2 regions of the Gordonia sp. w5E2 genome follow, and region 2 is predicted to be linked to the other one. Evidence: predicted binding sites of a transcription regulator. Region 2 holds the regulator's gene; the other holds the start of a gene.
What was found. Region 2 encodes LexA, which represses DNA repair genes until DNA is damaged. Its sites were predicted from a motif close to CGAACANNTGTTCG; they were not measured.
Positions count from the first base shown of each region.

Region 1: RND64_RS22885 (HNH endonuclease signature motif containing protein) is a predicted target of LexA. The motif match lies at 3,190-3,203, and genes of this name have one in related genera.

Region 1 covers NZ_CP144213.1:5,035,423-5,042,960, forward strand. The annotation lists gene RND64_RS22860 (bile acid:sodium symporter family protein) at 1-491, shown strand, start outside; gene RND64_RS22865 (DedA family protein) at 375-1,175, opposite strand; gene RND64_RS22870 (ArsR/SmtB family transcription factor) at 1,273-1,608, shown strand; gene RND64_RS22875 (cation transporter) at 1,608-2,396, shown strand; gene RND64_RS22880 (DsbA family protein) at 2,443-3,096, shown strand; gene RND64_RS22885 (HNH endonuclease signature motif containing protein) at 3,232-5,154, shown strand; gene RND64_RS22890 (YqgE/AlgH family protein) at 5,346-6,011, opposite strand; gene RND64_RS22895 (MFS transporter) at 6,049-7,521, shown strand; gene RND64_RS22900 (hypothetical protein) at 7,410-7,538, opposite strand, start outside.
Region 2 covers NZ_CP144213.1:2,156,299-2,163,836, reverse strand. The annotation lists gene hrpA (ATP-dependent RNA helicase HrpA) at 1-1,141, shown strand, start outside; partial or broken gene nrdR (transcriptional regulator NrdR) at 1,241-1,675, opposite strand; gene RND64_RS09860 (LysM peptidoglycan-binding domain-containing protein) at 1,820-2,449, opposite strand; gene lexA (transcriptional repressor LexA) at 2,766-3,413, shown strand; gene ptsP (phosphoenolpyruvate--protein phosphotransferase) at 3,458-5,173, opposite strand; gene RND64_RS09845 (DeoR/GlpR family DNA-binding transcription regulator) at 5,443-6,213, shown strand; gene RND64_RS09840 (1-phosphofructokinase family hexose kinase) at 6,210-7,175, shown strand; gene RND64_RS09835 (PTS fructose transporter subunit IIABC) at 7,273-7,538, shown strand, end outside.

The DNA of each region.
Region 1 (7,538 bases), 2.2 Mb from region 2:
CGTCGGTCATCCAGATCCTGCTGCAGATCTTGGTTCCGTTCATCGTTGGCCAGCTCTGCAGACCACTGGTCGCGCCGTTCCTCAAGCGATACGCCGAGCCGACCAAGTTCGTCGACCGAGCGTCGATCGTGCTCGTCGTCTACGCGGCATTCAGCGAGGGCGTCCGCAACGGGATCTGGTCGATCGTGAGTGCGTGGCAGGTGGTGGCGGTCGCGGTGATCGCTGCGGTGTTGGTCATCGTGATGCTCGCACTCACCTGGTGGAGCGCGCGGCGACTGGGATTCAGCCGCGCCGACGCCATCGCGATTCAGTTCTGCGGTACCAAGAAGAGCCTCGCCACCGGCTTACCGATGGCCACGGTGCTGTTCGGCGGCTCAGTCGTCGGGCTGATCGTGTTGCCGCTCATGATCTTTCACCAGATCCAGCTCATTCTCTGCTCCTGGTTGGCCACCCGCTACAGCCGCAGTCACGACGCCGTCGACGCCCGCTGACGCCCGCGCGGCGAGTCGACGCCGGATGAACACGACGAGCACATAGACAGCCGCGCAGCACACCAACCCGATCACGACGTAGAGCAGGATCGTCGCACCTAGGACTGCGCCTGCGAAGTACCCGGCGAGCAGCACGGCGGTCACCCAACTGACGGCCCCGACGATGTCGGCGAGGCCGAACCGCACGAACTGCATCCCGGTCATCCCCGCGACCCTCGGCATGAGCGTGCGGACGTAACCGACCCAGCGACTCGCGGCGACCATCAACATTCCGGATTGATTGAGCCGCGCGCGCGTCCGTTCCCATCGCTGTTCGCCGAACCGTCGCCCGAGGGGCGATTCCATCAGGCGCGGGCCGCCCACTCTTCCGAACCAGAATCCGACCGCATCGCCCGCGATCGCGCACACACAGGCCACCGTGATCAGAACGCCGAGGTTGGTATTGCCCACGCCTGCAGCCACGCCCGCCGCAAGGAGGAGTGCCTCGCTGGGCATGATCAGACCCGCGAAGATGACCGCGGTTTCCAGAAACACGACGCCGCCGGCGATCAGGTAGACCGCCCACACCGGAACCGACCTGATCAGGTCGATCAGCCAGTCGGCGAGTGAGTGCACCTGCCCGACGTTAGCCGCAGCTCCGACTCGACGACGCGGCGGCTTGGAGAACTCGGGGGCTGACTCCACGGTCGTCGAGGGTGCTGCGCGACGGCGATCCCGGCGGCCTGGCTCTGAAAGGGTTCAGCTTGTCGTGAATACAGAAATGGATGTACCGTCTGTATTCATGGAGACTGTGGCGGCGAGTCAACGCGATGCGCTGACGAGGTTCGGATACGCGTTGTCGGACTCGACGCGTACGCAGGTGCTGCTGCGACTGCGGAATGGTGGCGCGTATCCCGCGGAGTTGGCCGAGGCGATCGGGGTGTCACGCCAGGTCTTGTCGAACCATCTTGCTTGCCTGCGGGGATGCGGGCTTGTTGTTGCGGTACCCGAAGGTCGCCGCACTCGGTACGAGCTGACCGACGGCCGGATTGCCCACGCCTTGGACGACTTGCTCGGATTGGTTCTCGCGGTCGATCCGACGTGTTGTCCAACCTCCGACGAGCATGGTTGCTGCTGATGGCCGAAGAGCTGGGTCTCCCGTCGGTGGGTCGGCCGTCGGTGGGTCTCCCCGATGCGAGTCGGCCGGCGCTGAGTGTTGCCCGTCGGGAGTTGCTACAGCGTCGGATTCGGTGGTTCGTCGCGGCGACCATCGCCTACAACGTCGTCGAAGCTGTGATCGCGATCGGCGAGGGCACGCGTGTGTCCTCGACGGCCTTGATCGGCTTCGGCCTGGATTCGGTCATCGAAGTGTCGTCGGCAGCCGCGGTTGCCTGGCAGTTTGCGGGTTCGGATCCGGAACGGCGCGAGAAGGTCGCGTTACGGATCATCGCGTTCTCGTTCTTCGCCCTGGCGGCCTACGTGAGCGTGGACTCGCTCCGTTCCCTCCTCGGTACTGGTGGCGAGGCGCGTCACTCGTCGATAGGGATTGTCTTGGCGGCAGTCAGTTTGCTGATCATGCCGCTTTTGTCGTGGGCGGAACGTCGCGCCGGCCGTGAACTCGGCTCGCTGAGCGCGGTGGCCGACTCCAAACAGACTTTGCTGTGCACGTACCTCTCGGCAGTACTGTTGCTCGGGTTACTTCTCAACAGCCTGCTCGGATGGTCGTGGGCTGACCCGATCGCCGCTCTTGTCATCGCCGCGATCGCGGTCCGCGAGGGCATCAACGCATGGAAGGGCGACACGTGCTGTGCACCCAGCATCGGCCAGCGCGCCGGCGAGCCCGCTGGGTGCGACTGCTGCAGCACGGAGGTGACGGGCCAGGGCGCTACCCCGAGGGCCACACCCGACGCGTCGCAGTCGGCCTGATCAGACCGATGCCACTCCCCTACGACATCGCCTCGGAGTTGAACGCGTGAGCAAACCGATCAAGATCGCCTGGGCGGTACTCGCTGCCATCTTCGTCGGCATCGGTGTTGCCGTTTTTGCCATCGACGACGCCACGTCCCCGACTCCGGCTGATACTGCCGAAGTGTCTGATCTCGTTGTACGCCCCGACAGTCACCGCCTGTCCTCGCCCGAGCAGAGCCGGGCGCAGTTCGTGGAATTCCTCGACTTCGAGTGCGAAGCCTGCGGCGCCGTCTACCCGATCATCGAGGACCTGCGGCGAGCCTATGGCGACCGCGTCACCTTCGTCGTCCGCTACTTCCCGATGCCTGGACATTTCAACGCCGAACGCGCTGCTCGTGCAGTCGAAGCCGCAGCCCAGCAGGGTCGGTTCGAGCAGATGTACCAGCGCATGTTCGCCACCCAATCCCAGTGGGGTGAACAGCAAGTCCCCGCCGACGACCTGTTCCGTACCTTCGCCGTTGACCTCGGCCTCGACATGGCAGCCTTCGACACCGCCTACAACAGCCCCGCCACGCTCGAACGAATCCGCGCCGACGTCGCCGACGGCCTGTCCCTGGGCGTACAAGGCACTCCCACGTTCTTCCTCGACGGGAAGCGGCTCCAACCGTCCACAATCGACGAACTCACCGCCGCCGTGAATGAGGCAGCGTCTGCGTGATCGACGTCGACCGGGACTCCGCGAAACGCTTGTCCACAAGGTCGAAAAATTGTTCGAGAATTCCTCGACGCTGTCGGTATTGTCGGGTAATGTAGAACACATATTCGATATGATGTGGGGCGGGGGTGGCGGCACGTGAACAGCAACAGCAATCGCAACAACAGCGAGAATGGCCGTGCGCCTTCGGCTTTGGGATCATCTGTCTTGGCCTCTGCTGCGGTGGGTTCTGCGGATGCGGTGGTGGCGGAAAAACTGTCACGTCTTGCAGCGGTGTTGGATGAGTTGGCTGCCGTCGATGTGTCGCTGGTATCCGACGCGGCGCTGGTGGAAGCCACTGTTGAGGCCGAACGGCTAGCACTGCGGACCGCGGGCGCGGTCACCGATCGCTTGATTGTGGAGGCTTCCGACCGCGATCTGCCCCGCGCCCTGGGTTTCCGCGATGTTCGCAACTTTATGGGGCATGGTCTGCATATTGGTGATCCCGCGGCGCGGCATCGGGTGATCGCCGCGACCGGCTCGTTCACCACGATCTGCGGCGACCGACTACCACCCTCGTGTCCCACGTTGGCTGGGTATGTGGTCGAGGGTCGGGTCGCGGGCGCGCACGTCCGGGCTGTGCTCGAGGTGCTCGAAGCGATCCCCGGTGAAGTGTCGGCCGAGACGAAGGCTGCCGCCGAAGCGCAGATGGCCGGCTACGCGGTCCAGTTCACCCCTGCCGAAATCACCAATTTGGGTTCGCGGCTACTTGCCCATCTGGATCCGGATGGGACGCTGACCACCTCGAAGGATCGTAAACGTCGACGCCGCCTGTGGGTGAACCGGCAGAACGCGCAGTTGATGTCGCGGTTGACCGCTGATTTGGATCCGATCGCCCGCGCCCGACTCGACACGGTGTTGGACGCGTGGGCCAAACCCGGCATGAATAACCCGGACGACCCGGAGTCGCCGGTCGGGCCGATCACCATGGCGAATGCCGAACAGGTCGCGGCAGCTGCGCTGCGTGATGAACGCTCACCCGCACAACGCAACCACGACGCCTTCTCCGCACTACTCGGCCAGGTGTTGGAATCCGGCATGCTCGGCAACACCCACCGTGGGTTGCCGATTCAGGTGATCGTCACCACCAGCCTGCAGGAACTCGAAGAGCAGGCAGGGATCGCACAAACCACGTCCGGAACACTCCTCCCGATCGGCGACGTGATCGAGATGGCCGCCTCCACCGGGGCCAGCCAGTATTTGGCGGTGTTCGGTGAGCACACCAGCGTGCCGCTGTATTTGGGTCGGTCGAAGCGGATCGCGTCGCTGGGACAACGGTTGGCCTCATTCGCCTCACCCGGCGGGAAGATGTGTTCGGCACCGGGTTGTAATCAGCCCGCGAGCAGGGTGCAGATGCATCACGCCGCGAAAGACTGGGCCGACGGCGGCTTGACTGACATCGACCAGTTGGTGCCTGCGTGTGATGTGCACAACCGGCGGGTCGGCACGAAGCCCGGCCAGTTCACGACCCGCATGATCACCGAAGGACCTGATACCGGACGTGTTGCGTGGCGGCTCAACGCCAAGCCGGGTATGCCGGAGAATCCCGAACACATCAACCGCATCGCCGACGTCACAGCTGATTTCCGCGACTACCTCACCGCCGAACACACCAGCAACCAAGCCGCAGCACGCACAACAGGCATAGGCACAGACGCGACAGTCACCGAGATCGGCGTGCGAGGCTCGGGTACACCGGACGCCGAGATCGTCGCGGACGCAGTGGGTGCCTGGATGGTGTCGCCGTCCTCGGTGCCGGACTTGCCGAGCAGGCAGGTGACATGTCAGACGCTTACCGGAGTCGAACTCGCGCTGTTGGATGGGATGCCTTCCGCAGATACTCGGCGCCTCGGCAGGCGGGTCGACATCCGATGGAACCTCCCCAGGCCACTCGAACTCGACCCCGACCCGCCCACAGACCCCAACCCATCAACGGGCCCTGCCCCACCAGCCAGCCCCATCGCACCCCACGGCGTCGACCCGCCAGACAGCCTCGGCCCACCGTTGGCCGACGCAGCCTGACCGTCGCGCCAACCAGTACGACGCGCGGACCCGGGCGCAACGTCGAATCTCGTTGTGCCGCAACCCGTCTACACCCCGCCACCACTACGGTGGCGGGGCAGACGTGGTTGGGCAGATGTGATTGGGCGCTGCTCAGAACGGTCGGCCGACATTGGATCTCGGCGGGGGATCTCGGCGGGGCGGCGGGATCGTCAGTTCTGGTCGACGTCGATCGGAAAGGTCGCGAGCAGCGGCATGGGCCAGGGCTGGCGTCGCAAGACATCTGCCCACACGTCGACGGTCGGCGGTGCGAGTAGGTCGCGTGGAAGCGCCGAGGCGAGCAGCCAACTGTCCTGGGCGAGCTCCGCGTCGAGCTGGCCTATCCCCCAACCCGCGTATCCAGCAAAGATGCGCACGCCCTCGAGGACCTCGGCGAGAAGTTCTTGGTCGGCGTCGAGGTCGACGAGTACCACCCGGCCGTCGACCGGACGAAGCCCTTCGATTCCCTCGATGTCGACGCCGTGTTTCGTGACTCCCAGGCACAACGCTGCATCCTGCTTCACCGGACCTCCGATGAACAGCGCCTGCGGCGACGCGGCGAGATCAGTCCACTGCGGAAGGATGTTGTGGACCGCGGTCTGGCTCATCCGGTTGAGGATCACGCCGAGGCTGCCGCCGTCGTTGTGTTCGATGATGTAGATGACCGAGCGCGCGAATGTGGGTTCGGTCAGGTCTGTCGAAGCGAGAAGCAAGGTACCCGCCCGCACGCTGTTGGCCGACTCCATGTCGCGGGCATCAGGCATACCGCCACCCTCGGCTCCGTCGGAGTTCTCGGGTGAGAAATCGTCCGCGTTGTCACCACCCACAGTGATTATCATCGCATGCCTTATGCGTGCAGGTCGGTACTCTTGATTGGTGAGCTCCACTGCGCGCGACGGCCGATCTGTGCGTGGCGCGTGGCGCGATTTTCTCGAGTCGTTACGCAGTTCTCCTGGTCTCGGACGGCTGCTCTCCGTGCGCCTCGCCAGCCAACTGACCGACGGCGTGTTTCAAGCAGCGCTGGTCGGTGGAGTGTTGTTCAATCCCGAACGCCACGCCGATCCGCTCGCCGTCGCAGGTGGCATGGCAGTGCTGCTGCTCCCGTACTCGGTCATCGGTCCTTTCGCCGGAGCGCTCCTCGACCATTGGGACCGTCGAGCTGTCTTGTTGTACGCCAACCTGATTCGCGGTCTGATGATCGCTTTCGTCGCAATCGCCATCGCCACGGGAACCCCCGACACGGTTGTGCTTGTCGGTGCACTCGCAGTGACCGGCGCCAGCCGCTTCGTGGCATCCGGTCTGTCCGCCGGACTCCCCCATGTCGCGTCGCAAGATGTCATCGTCGCGACCAACGCGCTGTTCACGACGCTCGGCGGGTTCATGCTCTCGGTGGGTGCTGTCCTCGCGATGGGGGTGCGCCTGCTCGCCGGATCGGACAACACGGGCAGCGCGATCACGATGATCGCGGCCGTGGTGATGTCCATCCTCGCGGCGTACCTCGCACGTGGATTTCCGCGACTGCAACTCGGTCCCGATCACCCCGACGATCCCGGCCGCTCGGCGGTGCACGCCGTTGCCGTTGGTCTGCAGCACGGCGCGATCGCCGTCGCAGGTTGCAAACCGGTGGCCGCCGCACTCTCGGCGATCGGGGCGCATCGCGTGGTGTTCGGTATCAATACGCTGATGCTGCTGGTTCTCGCGCGCCATTCGGGATCCGGGGATGGCCTCGACCGTGTCGGCGCCGTCGTCGGCTGCACCGCAGCGGGCGCATTGGCTGCGGCATTCATCACGCCGGTCGCTGTGGATCGATTCGGTCGCAAGGCGACGCTGATCACCGCACTGGCAGTCGGAGCCGTCGCGGAACTGTCGCTGCTCTCCTTCTCGTTCGTCGTCTTCTGCATCTCCGCGGTGGTGTTGGGCCTCATCGGCCAGGTTGCCAAGCTGTGCGGCGACGTGTCGATGCAGGTCGACATCGACGACGCCGTGCGTGGCCAGGTGTTCTCGGTCCAGGACGCGGTGTTCAACATCGCCTACGTCGCTGCGATCGCAATCGCCGCCACCACGATTGCGCCCGACGGCCGGACGCCGGCACTCGTCGTGGTTGCCGTGGTGATCTACCTGGTCGGAATCGCCGCCGTGCGGTTCGTGCACCCGGGACGCGACGAGCTGGTCGGCGCGAGCCACCACGCAGCCGAGCACGCCCGCCACGAGCGTGAGCAGGAGAAGCACTCGGACTCTTATCTGCCGAACTCGGGCGCATCGGCACCGAAGGCCGCGTCGGCGATCCCGTCGCCGTCGGAGTCGACGAGCACGGTGTCGAAATCGCCGTCACCGTCGGAATCCACATAGAGCCGACGCTCGGCTCC
Region 2 (7,538 bases):
GATGGCACCGGCCGGGCGATTCGCCGATCTCGCCCTGTCTCGTCTCACCCCACGCCGCGAGCCGCTCATCAACGGCCTCGCGCGTGAGCTGTCGACGATCACCGGGCAGACGATTGCGGCCGACGACTTCACTCCGGAGCGACTCCCCGCCTACCTTCGCATGAACTTCGTCGTGATCGATGACCGAGAGGAGTCGGTCGCTACCGGCAAGTCCCTCGCCGAGCTCCGCCGACGCATCGAGGGTGAGGCGCCCGCGCCGACGCCGCGTCGGGTGTACACGACGTGGACGGCCGACGGAATCGGAACACTCGCCGAGTCGAGCGTCGATAGCGTTGCCGGACAACAGATCACGCGATATCCGTCACTCGAGGTCGTCGACGGAGAGCGTAACCGTGGGGTGGCGCGGACGCTCGCGACGTCGGACGCCCAGCGACGTGCGCAATTGCACGGTGCCGTCATCGAACTGCTCGACCACGCGATCCCGCCGCTCTCACGCAAGATCAGCGCCGGGCTCGACCCGGCCGGTCGGCTGGCACTGAGCCAGAGTCCCTATGCGTCACCCGACGCGCTGTATGCAGACTGCACCCGTCGGGCGATTCGCGACATCGCTCCCGCAGCAGTCGATTTGGGCTCGATCCGCACACCCTCGGCCTTCGATGAGCTGGTCTCGACACTGCGACCGCGTGTATCGGCTGCGGCGCCGGAGTATTTCGCTCTTGCTGTCGATGTGTTGCGTGAGGTTGCTCCCCTGCGTGCCGAGATCGACCGCCACTCGGGTCAAACAGCAGCCGACGACGTCGCCGAACAGTTCAACAACCTGGTCTTCGACGGATTCGTTCTCGCAACGGCTAGCGAACACCTGCAGCACGTTCCGCGATACCTGACCGCCGCACGACAGCGCCTCGAGCAGCTTCCTGCCGCCGCGAACCGCGACCGCGAGGGAATGGCCGCCATCGACAGGGTCACCGAACGATGGAACCAGCGCCTGACACAGCTTCCCGAATCGCGCCGAGACATCGTCAGCGAGGAAGCTCAGTGGATCGTCGAGGAGCTGAGGGTGAGCCTCTTTGCCCAGAAACTCGGTACCGCCTATCCCATTTCGGAGAAACGGGCGCTACGAGCTCTTGACCGACTCGGTTGAGACCGGACCCGCCGGACTCGACGCAGCATCGACAGTGTCGTCGCGGGTGGCGGGCGTGTCGAGGTCGTCGGAGCCTTCGTGCGAACCGGTGAGGTTGCCCTGGAGGTCGTCGATCTCGCGTTGGAAGTCTTCGAGCGAATCGAACGACCGGTAGACCGAGGCGAAACGTAGGTACGCCACCTCGTCGAGGTCGCGGAGCGGGCCGAGGATGGCCAGACCGACCTCGTTGCTGGGGATCTCGGCCGAACCGGACGACCTCACCGCGTCTTCGACCTGCTGAGCCAACTGTGCGAGATCGTCTTCGTTCACGTGACGTCCCTGGCATGCGCGTCGTACCCCGCGCATCACCTTTTCTCTGCTGAACGGCTCGGTCACACCGTTTCGCTTCACGACTGCCAGAACAGCACTTTCGACTGTGGAGAACCGCCGCCCGCACTCGCTGCACGCGCGACGACGCCGGATCGCCTGCCCCTCATCGGCGACACGCGAATCGACGACCTTGGTGTCTTCGTTCTTACAAAACGGGCAGCGCATGTAGTCCTCGTGCAGATCTCGGGACGCAGCGGCTCCGTCGGTCTGGCTCGGTCCGATCGTCTGACGACCGGCGGAAGCGAGACCGCAGCGGTGACCGTGTCGGTTTCCGACTGGACCCTGTGACATCGAGAATACCGCCAGCGCTCAGCGGTACGCGGGTGTGACAAGCGGTTGGCCAACGCGCAGCCCACTCGACGGCAGATCGTTGAGGTCGATGATCTCGTCGATGACTGTCTGACGCGGCACATCGGGCGCGACGCGTGCCGCGATCGAGCTCAGCGATTCGCCGGAACGCACGTGGACCACCTGCGTCGAGGTCGAGGACGGCACGCTCGCCCGCTGGTAGTCGGCGCCGACGGTCCCGACCACCCACACGGTCAGTGCCAACCCGACTCCCGCGAGCACCGCCAAGACCGCTGCCCGGCGCCGACGGGCCGCCACCAGCTCTCCGACGCCACCGGCGCATCGCGTGCCCGCAGGCCGCGTTGAGGTGCCGTGATCGAACGCGATCCGACGCCGAGGCCGCGGCGCGACGTCTGCGACGGCGGTCCGTCGGGACTCAGTCGTTCGAACGCGCCCCGCCACACTTAGCTCGTCGCTACGCGCGGGATTCGACGGTGCACGTCCACTGACCACCGTGGCGCGGTGAACTCGGGGACGCGTCGTCGATGCAGGTCGCGGCGTTGCAGATCGGGTGGTCGGCGGTGTTGCCGCGGATGCACTCGACGTGCTGGGAATCGTGCGGGTCACCGGGTTGGTCATCAAGCTGGTCATCGCTACCTCCAATGGTCGATCAAGCGTTCGATGAACTGATGTTCGAGTTCTACCAGAGGGGTCCGACAAAGTCCTGCGACACGTCGAACAAATGTTTGATGTTGTCAGTGGCCTCCGCTACTGTCGGCGCCAGACGATGGAAGAAAGACGCACCCCACCCCGCTTCACAGCAGCACCCGGTTCACAACAGCACCCGCTTCACACATCAGGAAGGACGGAACCGATGACAGAGAAGTCACGACGCGGCCCGTCGTCGCCCAAGGGCAACGGTCGCAGCGTCGAAGGCAAGAAGAGTGGAGGCGGCGAGGAGGCACCGATCCATCCGGCCGTCGCCGAGGCAACACTCACCGATCGCCAGCGTGGCGTCCTCGATGTGATCCGAAAGTCGGTGCGCGAGCGTGGATATCCGCCGAGCATCCGAGAGATCGGCGACGCCGTCGGCCTCACGTCCACGTCATCGGTCGCACACCAGTTGCGCACCCTCGAGCGCAAGGGCCTGTTGAAGCGCGACGCCAACCGTCCGCGGGCGGTCAACGTCTCCGAGGCTCCCGATGCACATCACTCCGATGCCATCAACGGAGATCTCCCGACCCCCACGTTCGTTCCGGTACTCGGCCGTATCGCGGCGGGCGGTCCGATTCTCGCTGAGGAGGCGGTCGAAGACGTCTTCCCGCTTCCGCGTGAGCTCGTCGGTGAGGGCTCGTTGTTCCTGCTCCGCGTCGTCGGCGAATCGATGATCGACGCCGCGATCTGCGACGGCGACTGGGTTGTCGTGCGTCAGCAGAATGTCGCCGACAACGGCGACATCGTCGCAGCGATGATCGACGGCGAGGCGACGGTGAAGACCTTCAAGCGCAAAGACGGCCACGTCTGGCTGATGCCGCACAATCCGCTCTTCGATCCGATCCCCGGAGACGACGCCGCCATCCTCGGCAAAGTCGTCACGGTGATGCGACGGGTCTGATGCGCCGAACGGGCCCCGCAGGTCGTTGACCAGCGGGGTCTGTGTCAGCCGTCGAGTTGCTCGGCGGCTGCGCGTCGGGCGAGTGCCGGACTCGAGGTGGCAAGTGCGGCAGCGGCGGCAGCCCGGCACTGCTCCATCGTCACCGTCGACAGCTTTGCTCCGACTGCGGGCGTCGCCGCCGGAGCCGCCGACAGCGAGGTGACTCCGAGCCCGACGAGCACACATGCGAGCGACGGGTCGGCCGCGGCCTCGCCACAGACTCCGACGGGTTTGCCCTGCTGGGCGCCGGCGGTCGCAACCTGCGAGATGAGTGCGAGCACCGCCGGTTGCCACGGGTCGGTGAGTTCGGCGAGTTCTGCCGACATCCGGTCGGCGGCCATCGTGTACTGGGTGAGGTCGTTGGTTCCGATCGACACGAAGTCGACCTCGGCCAGAATCGCCGGCGCCAGGATCGCCGCTGCCGGGATCTCGATCATCACGCCTGCCGTCAGACCACGCTGACGGACGAGTTCGGCGAACTGTGCGGCCTCCGCGGCCGTGGCGATCATCGGTGCCATGACCCACGGCGTCGTGCCGGACTCCTCTGCCGCGCGCGCAATCGCGTCGAGCTGAGTTCGCACGATGTCGGGGTGGTCGTCGCCGATGCGGTTGCCGCGTACGCCGAGTGCGGGATTCGCCTCGTCCGGGTGCTCGATGAAGGCCAGCGGCTTGTCCGAACCGGCGTCGAGCGTTCTGATGACGACTTTTTGGCCCGCGAACGCCTCGAACACGTCGCGGTACAGCCGCGTCTGCTCGTCCACATCGGGCTCATCCGCCCTGTCGAGAAACGCCAACTCGGTGCGGAACAGCCCGATGCCCTCGACTGGCGCATCGGCAGCGCTGCGCGCGGAGACGCCGTCGGCAACATTCGCGAGGATGGCGACGGCGGTGCCGTCGGCAGTCCGGCCGGGGCCACGCCACGCAGCAACAAGCGCGGCCTCCGCAACGCTGCGCTCGACGAGTTCACGCGCCTCGGCCCCCTCTGGTTCGACGGTGATCGACCCCGCGCCTCCGTCGAGCAAAACCATTGTGCCGCTGGTGATCTCACTAAGTCGCGCCACAGCGACCACGCACGGGATGCCCAACTGCCGCGCGATGATGGCGGTATGACTGGTCGGTCCGCCGAGACGCGTGGCCAGCCCGACGATCACCGCGGGATCGAGCCCGGCGGTATCCGCGGGAGCGAGGTCGTCAGCGAAGAGAATCGACGGGTGACTCGGCGTCGGAATCCCCGGTTCCGGCTGGCCGAGCAACTCGGCGACCACTCGGTCACGAACGTCGTTGAGGTCGGTGATCCGCTCTGCCATCAACCCGCCGAGTTTGGCGAACATCTCGGAGAACTGCGCCGTGGCCGCGACCGCGGCGGCGGGCGCCGACGCGCCCTTCGCGACACGAGATTTCGCCGCACCGATCCATCCCCGATCCTCGGCCAACCCGGCGGTCGCAGCAAGGACCTCGGCCGCAGCTCCCGACGCGTGTGACGCGCGATGACGTAGCCTGCCCGCGACGACTGCCGCGGCGGCGACGAGGCGTTCCGCCTCCGCGTCCCGCTCGTCCTCGGCCAGAACGCGATCGGTGCCGAGTGACGTCTCGTCGTACGTGACGCGCCCACCCGGCCACAACACCGGCCCGTAGGCGAACCCTGCGACGACGGGTGTTCCCGACAACTCTCCTTGACCGTTCATGGTGACCCGATTCTCCGATACCAGGTGCTTCTCCATTGCGTCTGCTGCCTTCCGGGTCGATCGGCCGGGTGCGGTGATCTGTGAGGGATACCCGGCGTCGTGAATTTCTGTGATCAAAGTTACTCGAAACACTTGACTTGTCAACACACACGGGCGTAAACACAGATATATCAACATCGAATGCCACACAGAACCAAACTCACGATGATCCGCAGAAGCCAGATCCACAGCAGCCGGATCCACAGAACACAGACCCACAGATGGTTCGCCGAAGCGCGAGCCACACCACAGATCGGAGTCGACAGGTGTACGCCGAAGAGCGACAGCGAGCAATAGCCGATCAGGTGCGCGCGCACGGCCGCGCATCCGTAACCGCCCTCGCCGACAGGTTCGACGTGACGAGCGAGACGGTGCGCCGCGACCTCGCGGTCCTCGAGCGCGCAGGTAGCGTGCAACGCGTCCACGGTGGAGCAGTCAAGGCCGGGACGGTCGAGGTAGTCAACGAGCTGGGACTCGACCAGCGCGAGTCCTCCCACACCGCAGAGAAGGCCGCGATCGCACGCGCTGCGATACGGTTTCTGCCCTCGGACGGTGGATCGGTGATCTTCGACGCCGGAACCACCACCTACCAGGCCGCCAAGCTGCTGCCTTCGGATCGCAGGCTCACGGTGATCTCCACGAGCCTCCAGCTCGGGCAGGCACTCACCGCGCACGAGCGGGCCACCCTACTCATGGTCGGCGGTCGAGTCCGCGGACTCACCCAGGCCGCAGTCGGAGCCGAGACCGTCGCAGCGCTGCGAAAGATGCGTGCTTCGGTTGCCTTCGTCGGCACCAACGGGATCAGCGAAGGCCACGGCCTGTCCACCCCCGACGCGGAAGAAGCCTCGGTCAAGTCGGCCATCGTCGCCGCCGCGCAGCGCGTCGTAGTGCTGGCCGACTCGTCGAAGATGGAACGCGAGGACTTCAGCTCGTTCGCTCCGCTCGACGAGGTGGATGTCCTGATCACCGACGACGGGATCGACCCCGAGTTCTCCGCGGCGCTCTCGGCACACGGCATCGAGGTCGTGATCGCATGATCCTCACAGTCACAGCCAACCCGAGTCTCGACCGCACCCTGGAGATCGCAGGACCGTTGATGCGGGGCGAGGTGCAACGCAGTACCTCCACCCGGGTCGAGCCGGGCGGCAAGGGAGTCAACGTGTCCCGCGTCGTCGCGGAAGCCGGCATCCCCACCGTCGCGGTACTACCCGCGCACGCCGACGACCCGCTGCTCACCGCCCTCGACGCGGTCGCACTGCCCTATCGCACGGTCGATATCGACGGCCAGATCCGCACGAACATCACGGTCGCCGAAAACGACGGAACGACCACGAAGATCAATGCGCCCGGCCACACCCTCACACCTGCCGAACTCGACGATCTGACAGCGCTCGTACTCGGCAGCGCCGAGGACGCGTCGTGGGTGGCACTGTGTGGCTCGCTTCCGCCGGGAGTTCCCGACGACTGGTATCGACGCATCTCCGATCGCCTCGTCACGAGCGGACGCCGCGTGGCGATCGACACGTCGGGCGCACCCCTGAGCGCGGCGATGTCGGGGCCCATCGACCTGGTCAAACCCAACGACGAAGAACTCGCCGAGGTCAGTGGTATCGCCCCAGCCGAACTGGCCGCTGCCATCGCCTCGGGCGACTACCTGCCCGTCGTGGCGGCGTCGCGCACGCTGATCGCCACCACGCAGGGAGCGGTACTCGCGACCCTCGGTGCGGCGGGTGCGGTACTCACGACCGCTGAAGGCAGTTGGCTGGCCACTCCCCCGCCGATCGTGCCGCGCAGCACCGTCGGGGCAGGCGACGCGTCGCTGGCCGGATACCTCATCGCGTACACGGCAGGCGCCTCCGAACCCGACCGTCTCCGCACGGCAGTCGCCTACGGCTCGGCGGCCGCCGGACTTGCGGGGACGCAACCGCCGCTTCCAGCACAGGTCGACGTCGACTCGGTCGATGTCGTCGAACTCTCGGGAGCCGCCCCGATCACGTGACCCCACAGCCTCCAGACCCTGTACGCGAACCGCCACGAAGCTCACCGACCAGAACCGGAACACCCCCTCCGGCCGCACAGAAGTAGAAGGAAAACCCATGTCCGACAACATCATCACCGCAGCGACGGTGCATCTCGATGTCGACGCCGGCAGTGATCCCGCCGCCGTCATCACCTATCTCGCCGAGAATCTCGGCGAGGCCGGGCGCACGACCGATCCATCCGAACTGAGCCGCGCCGCGCTGGCCCGTGAGGCAAAGTCGGCAACCGGGCTGCCCGGTGGGATCGCGATTCCTCACGCACGGGCCGCATCGGTCACCACTGCCAGCCTTGCGTTCGCCCGACTGTCCAACAAGGTCGACTT